2 regions of the Clostridioides sp. LIBA-6822 genome follow, and region 2 is predicted to be linked to the other one. Evidence: predicted binding sites of a transcription regulator. Region 2 holds the regulator's gene; the other holds the start of a gene.
What was found. The regulator HrcA, encoded in region 2, represses chaperone genes, less so after heat shock. The targets are predictions, from matches to a motif close to TTAGCACTCNNNNNNNNNGAGTGCTAA.

Region 1: the regulator HrcA is predicted to act here: its motif matches at 2,538-2,564, upstream of ACTG48_RS01550 (co-chaperone GroES).

What each region holds. Positions count from the first base shown of each region.
Region 1 is NZ_CP196995.1:253,307-257,756, reverse strand. It holds gene larB (nickel pincer cofactor biosynthesis protein LarB) at 1-318, opposite strand, end outside; gene groL (chaperonin GroEL) at 483-2,111, opposite strand; gene ACTG48_RS01550 (co-chaperone GroES) at 2,144-2,428, opposite strand; gene cls (cardiolipin synthase) at 2,621-4,111, opposite strand; gene ACTG48_RS01540 (DNA-3-methyladenine glycosylase family protein) at 4,130-4,450, opposite strand, start outside.
Region 2 is NZ_CP196995.1:2,860,876-2,865,325, reverse strand. It holds gene ACTG48_RS13785 (APC family permease) at 1-564, shown strand, start outside; gene hemW (radical SAM family heme chaperone HemW) at 738-1,907, shown strand; gene hrcA (heat-inducible transcriptional repressor HrcA) at 2,010-3,029, shown strand; gene grpE (nucleotide exchange factor GrpE) at 3,059-3,679, shown strand; gene dnaK (molecular chaperone DnaK) at 3,771-4,450, shown strand, end outside.

The DNA of each region.
Region 1 (4,450 bases), 1.7 Mb from region 2:
AATTTTAAGAATTTTAGATAATTCTTCATACTCAGCATGATTATAGATTTCTTTAATTTTTATAAATGTATCTTTTCTACATCTTGTCCCCAATATATTGGAGCCTTTTTGATTCATTTTATCAATAATTCCTAAAATATGTTCGTCACTCTTTCCTTCACAATAAATAACCTCTGGGTATCCATTTCTTAGCTCTCTATGATGGTCTATATTTGCATATCCAAGGTCTTCATATGGTAAATCTTTTAATTTATCCAATGCAACATCTATATCAATGTTCTCATTTTTAACTTCTTCAAGCAACTTTCTTAAGTCCATACTCTCGCATCCTTTTTAATTTTAATTTTTTATCTAATAACAATTATACCTCAATTAATATTTATGTAACATTACTTATACATAAAAGAACTATTCCAACTTAGAAATTAAAACTAAGTCAGAATAGTTCTTTATATTAAGATTTATGTTCTAAATTTTTTAAATTACATCATACCTGGCATTCCGCCACCCATTCCTGGCATTCCTGCATCTTCTTTCTCAGGAAGGTCAGCAACAGCAGCTTCAGTAGTTAAGAAAGTACCTGCTATTGATGCAGCATTTTGTAAAGCACTTCTACTAACTTTAGTTGGGTCAACTATACCAGCTTCTATCATATTTACATATTTTTCATTTAATGCGTCAAATCCAGTTTCTGCTTCAGAATTAACAATATTTTGTACAATTACAGCACCTTCAAGACCAGCATTTATAGCTATTTGTCTTAATGGTTCCTCTAATGCTTTTTTAACTATTTGAGCACCTAGTTTAACTTCTCCTTCTAAACTTTCAACTAGTGTACCTATTGCTGGTATAACACTAACAAAAGCAGTTCCTCCACCAGCTACTATTCCTTCTTCTACTGCTGCTCTAGTTGCATTAAGAGCATCTTCTATTCTTAACTTTCTTTCTTTTAACTCAACTTCTGTAGCAGCTCCAACTTTTATAACAGCTACTCCTCCAGCAAGCTTAGCTAATCTTTCCATTAATTTTTCTCTATCAAAATCTGAAGTAGTTTGCTCTACTTGATGTTTGATTTGAGCTACTCTATCTTCTATAGCTTTTTTATCTCCAGAACCATCTACTATCGTAGTATTTTCTTTAGTTACTTTAACAGATGAAGCTCTACCTAACATAGATAAATCAGCTTCTTTTAAATCATAACCTAATTCTTCTGATATTACTTGAGCACCTGTAAGTATTGCTATGTCTTGAAGCATTTCTTTTCTTCTATCTCCAAATCCTGGAGCTTTAACTGCTACTACATCAAATGTTCCTCTTAATTTATTAACTACTAATGTAGATAATGCTTCACCTTCTACATCTTCAGCTATTATCAATAACTTTTTACCTTGTTGAACTATTTGCTCAAGAACTGGTAATAATTCTTGTATGTTAGATATTTTTTTATCAGTAATTAATATATATGGGTCATTTAAAACTGCTTCCATCTTGTCTACATCTGTAACCATATATGCAGAAACAAATCCTCTATCAAACTGCATACCTTCAACAGCATCTAATTCAGTATTCATAGTTTGAGATTCTTCAACAGTTATAACTCCATCTTTTCCTACTATTTCCATAGCTTCTGCTATTAATTTTCCAACTTCTTCATCACCAGCAGATATAGAGGCAACTTGAGATATAGCTTCTTGTGTTTCTACTATTCTTGATTGATTTTTTAATTCTTCTACCGCTACTATTACCGCTTTTTGTATTCCTTTTCTTAATAATATTGGGTTAGCCCCTGCTGTTACATTTTTTAAACCTTCTCTTATTATAGCTTGTGCTAAAACTGTAGCAGTTGTAGTACCATCTCCAGCTACATCGTTAGTTTTTGTTGCAACTTCTTTAACTAATTGCGCACCCATATTTTCAAATCTATCTTCTAACTCTATCTCTTTTGCTATAGTTACACCATCATTAGTTATAAGTGGAGAACCGAATTTTTTATCTAATATAACATTTCTTCCTTTTGGTCCTAATGTTACTTTTACTGTATCTGCTAATTTATTTACACCAGCTTCTAAAGCTCTTCTTGTTTCCTCTGAAAATTTAATTTCTTTAGCCATTTTAAACCCCTCCTAATAAACTTATTCTATATTTATTCAATAACAGCTAATACATCACTTTGTCTTAGTATTGTATACTCTTGTCCTTCTATCTTAACTTCTGTTCCAGAATATTTTTGGAATATAACTTTATCTCCTACTGTTAATTCCATTTTTATTTCTTTTCCTTCAACTATTCCACCTGGTCCAACTTCTACAACTTCAGCTATTTGAGGTTGCTCTTTAGCTGCTCCTGGTAAAACTATTCCACTTGCAGTTTTTTCTTCTGCTTCTACTTTTTTAATTACTACTCTGTCAGCTAATGGTCTTATTTTCATTCTTTACGCCTCCTAAAATATTAAGTATAGACTAGTTCGCCTATGTTTTTAGTTATTTTTAAATTAATACTACTTTTATATGTAGATTTATATATATACTTTTTGTTTATTATCACTCTATTCAATAGAGTGCTAACAATTATTATAATATACCAATCACACATAATTTTCAATACCTTTTTTAATAATTTTTTATAATATTGGTGAAAATAATCTGGCTACAGATTCTTTGATTTTTTGTATTATACTTCTATTCTTAAATACCTCCAGATTCAGCTCTTCACAGTGACTTAAATCTTCAAAGAAATCATCTGTCATTACTCCAATAACTTCTTCATCATAGATAAATGCATTTACTTCAAAGTTAAGCATAAAACTTCTTAAATCCATATTAGCTGTACCTGCAGAAGCAATTTTATCATCTATTATTACGACTTTAGAATGTATAAACCCTTTATTATACAAATAAACCTTACCACCTGCTCTTAATATTTCTTCAAAATAGGAATAGGATGCTATATTTACTATCTTGTGGTCTGCAATCTTTGGAAATATTATTCTCACATCTACTCCACTAAGTGCAGCACTTTTTATTGCTTTTAGTAAACTCTCATCTGGAATAAAATATGGAGTTTCTATATAAACATTTTGTCTAGCTTGACATATCGCAGAAAAATAAGCATAATGAATATCTTCCCAATCACTATCTGGTCCACTTGCAACAACCTGTATCATACTTTCACCAACATTACCCACACTTGGAAAGTAATTTTTAGTCACTAAAACTTCTTTAGTTGTGTAATACCAGTCAATTAAGAATGTCATTTGAAGCATGTATACAGAAATACCTTTAATTCTGATATGAGTATCTCTCCAATACCCAAATTTATCATTTTTTCCTAAATATTCGTCTCCTATATTTATTCCACCTGTATATCCAATTATTCCATCAATAACAACAATTTTTCTATGATTTCTATAGTTCAATTTTCCTCCTATTATAGGAAATTTTGTAGGTAAAAATGCTGCTATTTCTATACCAACTTCTCTCATTTCTCGGAAAAATTTTCTATTAAACCAAAATCTCCAACATCCTACATCATCATATAAAATTCTTATTTTAACGCCTTCTTTGGCTTTCTTTATAAGTTCCTCTTTTAACACTCTACCTATATCACTATCTTTTATAATAAAGTACTCTAGATGTATATGGTCTTTTGCTTCTCTTATATCTTCTATAAGCCTTTTAAACTTTTCATTTCCATCTACAAATACATCTACTTTATTATTTTTAGTGAAGGGAAACATACCAGTCTTTAACAACATATTTATTACTCTTTTTCTGTAACTACCATCCTCTTCATCTCTTAAAAGCTTGTTTTGCTTTATAGATTCTTTTTCTAGTTCAACGATTTCTGTTATCTTTTCTAATGTATCAAAAAGTTTCTTTTCTTTTATATTGTTAGCTAGTTTTTGAGTCTTAAATAATTTTCGCTTTCTAATATTTCTACCTGATATAGCATATACAATTAAACCTATCCCTGGAAATATAATAAACATTAGTAACCATGACATGGTTTTTGCAGGATCTCTATTTTCAAGTAATATAATCACAGAAATTATGGCTCCAGCTAGATATGATATAATTAAATAGAACAGAAATATTGTTCCTATTACTCCCATAATTTCTCCCCCTTAATTCTATTTTCCTATACCAAGTTCTCTTGCATAGTAAAATAAATACTGTTGAGCAAATCCAGACATATCTCCGAATTTATCAATCCCATAAGTTCTCATTTTAGGTAAACTCATATCTTCATCTATGTAGAACTCTTGCATAACTCTCTTAACCCAAACATCAACTGGAAAAGAATCATATTTTTGCATGCCAAATAATGCAATACAATCACATACTTTAGGTCCTACTCCATTGAATTTTAAAAGTTCTTTTCTACAATCATCTGTAGTTAAATTTGTATATTCAGATACCTTATCATTATTTTCTATAACTGCCTGTGTAGT
Region 2 (4,450 bases):
TATCTTTGGGTAGTGCCAGCAAGTGAATTAGCAACAGTTACCTCACCAGCTACATTAGTCGCAACAAGATTATTTGGAAATTTAGGTGGAAAAGTAATAACTGTGGGTATATTAGTATCAGTATTTGGTACGTTGAATGGATATTTATTGACAGGTTCAAGAATACCATATACACTAGCTGAAATGGGAACTTTACCAGCCTCTAAAGCTCTTTTAAAAGTAAATTCTGGAGGTTCTCCTGTAAATTCAATATTACTTATAACTGTATTAGCCTGTGTATATGCATTATCTGGTCAATTTAATCTTCTTACAGATTTAACCATATTTTCGATATGGGTATTTTATGTACTGACTTTCATAGGAGTCATGAGACTTAGAAGAGAAAAACCTGATTTACACAGACCATATAGAGTTCCTTTATATCCAATAATACCAATCATAGCTATACTGGGAGGTCTGTTTGTAATAATAAATCAACTATTGACTTCAACCGTAATATCTTTAGGTGGAATATTTATAACACTATTAGGTCTACCAGTGTATTATTATATGAAGAAAAGATAAGTACTTAGTTTAAGTTAGATGAATTTGGATAAAAGTTAATTTTTACTTTTATCCAAATTTTTTATAATATTACATAATATAAGTGTTTTATATGTTACTTGATGTGATATCCTGTTTGATTTATAATTTAGTAACTGATGTTTTAAGATAATTTAAGAAATGAGGAATAAAAAATGTTAGGACTTTATATACATATTCCATTTTGTGTGAAGAAATGTAAGTATTGCGACTTTAATTCTTACAAAATGGACATAGATTCAAAACGAAGATATATAGAAGATTTAAAAATTGAAATGGAGTTATACAGTAATAAATTATACAAAGATAATAAAGATAAAGAAGATTACTGTCTAAATGGAAATGATACAATAACTAGTATTTTTGTAGGGGGAGGTACACCTAGTATACTGACATCTGATGAAATAAGAGAAGTATTTACAAGCATAAGAGAAATGTTTAATGTGGATGATGATGCAGAAGTAACTATAGAGTGTAATCCTGGTACATTGACATTAGAAAAATTAAAAGCTATGAAAGACATTGGTATAAATAGACTTAGTATTGGCTTGCAAGCTGTTCAAGAAGAGCATTTGAACTTTATAGGAAGGATACATACTTATGAAGAATTTGAGAAAAACTATAAAGATGCATTAAGTGTAGGTTTCAAAAATATTAATATAGATTTAATGTACAGTCTTCCAAATCAAACTCTATATGACTGGAAGGAAACACTTCAAAAAATTACAGACTTAAATCCAACACATATATCAGCCTATTCCCTTATATTAGAAGAGGGTACTGAGCTATATAATATGTATGAGAGCAATAAGTTTGAACTTATAGATGAAAATGTGGACATAGAAATGTATGAGTATACAATAAACTATCTAAAATCAAAAGGATATAATCAATATGAAATATCAAATTACTCAAAAGAAGGTTATAATTGTGAGCATAATATTTTATATTGGGAATGTGAACATTATGTAGGTCTTGGAGCAGGAGCTTCTGGCTATATTAATAAGAATAGATATAATAATTTGGAATCTTTAGATGACTATCATTTAAGTTTAGCAAAAAGAGAAAAACCAATACAAGAAAATGAGATTCTCTCTGAAAAAGATATGATAGAAGAGAAAATATTTATGGGACTTCGAATGAACAAAGGTATAAAATTTGAAGATTTCAAAAAAAAATTTGGACTAGATTTTAAAGAAAAATATAGTAAGCAAATAGAAATGCTATCAGATAGAAAGCTTATAAATCAGAGCTTTGAAGGTATACAATTAACTCAAAAGGGAAGGGAAATATCTAATAGTATATTTATAGAATTTATGGAATGATTTTTTAAGTGTTGACAAAATAAATTTATAATGGTATATAATATATATAATCTTTTTAGCACTCAAACTTGGTGAGTGCTAACAGCTAGGAGGCATACTGAGATGGAATTAAATGAAAGAAAATTAAATATCCTCAAAGCTATAGTTAAAGATTATATAGAAACAGCTGAAGCTATAGGTTCTAGAACAATATCTAAAAGACATGATTTAGGTGTTAGTGCTGCTACCATAAGAAATGAGATGGCTGACCTTGAAGAATTAGGGTACTTGATTCAGCCTCATACTTCTGCGGGTAGAGTTCCGTCTGAAAAAGGCTATAAGTTATATGTAAACTCTCTTATGAGTAAAAGCGAATTGGATGATAATGATAAGATTCTTATTGAGCAATGTATGAATCATAATATAAATCATATAAAAGAATTGATTCATGAAACTTCCAAGCTATTATCTCAACTAACAAACTATACGACTGTAGCAGTTACTAAGAGTTTAATAAATCAAAGTGTTATAAAGCACATACAATTAGTTGCTATGAATGACAATAATATTTTACTTATAGTTGTAACAGATAAAGGAGATTTAAAAAAAGCTAACCTTACAACTAATGTATATTTAGATCAATCTAAGTTAAACTTGATTTCTGATAATCTTACAAGGAAGCTCTTAGGTAAAAGTATAACAGATTTGGATGATAATCTAATTGCTTTTATTAAATACGAAATAAGTGAGTATTCTGGACTTATAGATGAGCTTTTAAATGCTTTGAATTCAAATATGAAAGAAGAAGATTTTTCTCTATCATTAAATGGAGCTACTAATATATTTAGCTATCCAGAATTTAATGATGTATTAAAAGCAAAGTCATTTTTAAATATGTTGGAAAAAAAGGAAACAATAGCTGACATAATTAAATCAAAGGGAATACAAAAGGACAATCTAAATATAATAATTGGTAGTGATAATGATTGTGAATTGGCACAGGATTGTAGTATAGTTACAGCAACTTATAATGTAGATAGAGACTTGGTTGGGCGAATAAGTTTTATAGGCCCTACAAGAATGGATTATGCTAGGATTTACTCTATAATAAATTATATGAGTTTATTAATTAATAGAAAGTAAAGAAATTTTAAATTGAGAGGTGTAAAGTCTTGGATAAAAAAAATGAGCAACAGGAAGTAAAAGAAGAAAATGATACTTCTATTAACCAAGAATCTGAAACTCAAGTAGAGTTAGAAGAGGAAATTGTTAATGAAGAATGTGAGGAATCAAGTGAAACAAGTGATGAAAAAGAAGTTGATGATGAAAATGTAACAGATATAAATTCTAAATTAGCAGAAAAAAAATTGCAAGACGAATTAGATGAATCAAATGATAAATATCAAAGACTTCAAGCCGAATATGCAAACTATAGAAGAAGAACTCAACAAGAAAAAGAGACAATAGGTGTGTTTGCAAATGAAAAGATAATAACTGAGTTAATACCAGTTATAGATAGTATGGAAAGAGCCTTAGATGCATGTGAAGATAAGGAAGATACTATGTATAAGGGTATAAGCCTTGTACATAAACAGTTAATAGACACTCTAGTAAAATTTGGAGTAGAAGAAATAGAAGCAGAATCTAAGGAATTTGACCCTAATTTACACTTAGCAGTTATGCAAGAAAGTGTAGATGGAGTTGAAGCAAATCAAATAGTAATGGTGCTTCAAAAAGGATATAAGCTAGGAACTAAAGTTATAAGACCTTCAATGGTTAAAGTTTCTTGCTAAATATAAATTAAAGGTTAAATTATTTAACCTAATATAAAATATTCAAATAAGTAAAACTTAATTATATAATTACTCGAGGAGGATTTTAGTCATGGGAAAAATAATAGGAATAGATTTAGGAACAACAAATTCATGTGTTGCAGTATTAGAAGGTGGAGAAGCACAAATAATAGCAAATAGCGAAGGTATGAGAACTACTCCATCAGTAGTAGCATTTACAAAAGATGGTGAAAGAATAGTTGGAGAGCCTGCAAAAAGACAAGCAGTTACAAATGCAGATAAAACAATAACTTCTATAAAAACTCATATGGGAACTGATTACAAAGTAAATATAGATGGAAAATCATATACTCCACAAGAAATATCAGCAATAATATTACAAAAATTAAAATCAGATGCAGAAAGTTACTTAGGACAAACAGTAACAGAGGCAGTTATAACAGTTCCAGCTTATTTTACAGATGCTCAAAGACAAGCTACTAAAGATGCTGGTAGAATAGCAGGGCTTGATGTTAAGAGAATAATAAATGAACCAACAGCAGCAGCACTTGCTTACGGTATGGATAAATTAGACCAAGAAAAGAAAATCTTAGTATTTGACTTAGGTGGAGGAACTTTTGACGTATCTATACTTGAAATAGGAGATGGAACTTTCGAAGTTTTAGCTACAGCTGGTAACAATAGATTAGGTGGAGATGATTTTGACCAAATAGTAATAGACTATTTAGCAGATGAATTCAAAAAAGCTGAAGGTGTAGACTTAAGAAATGA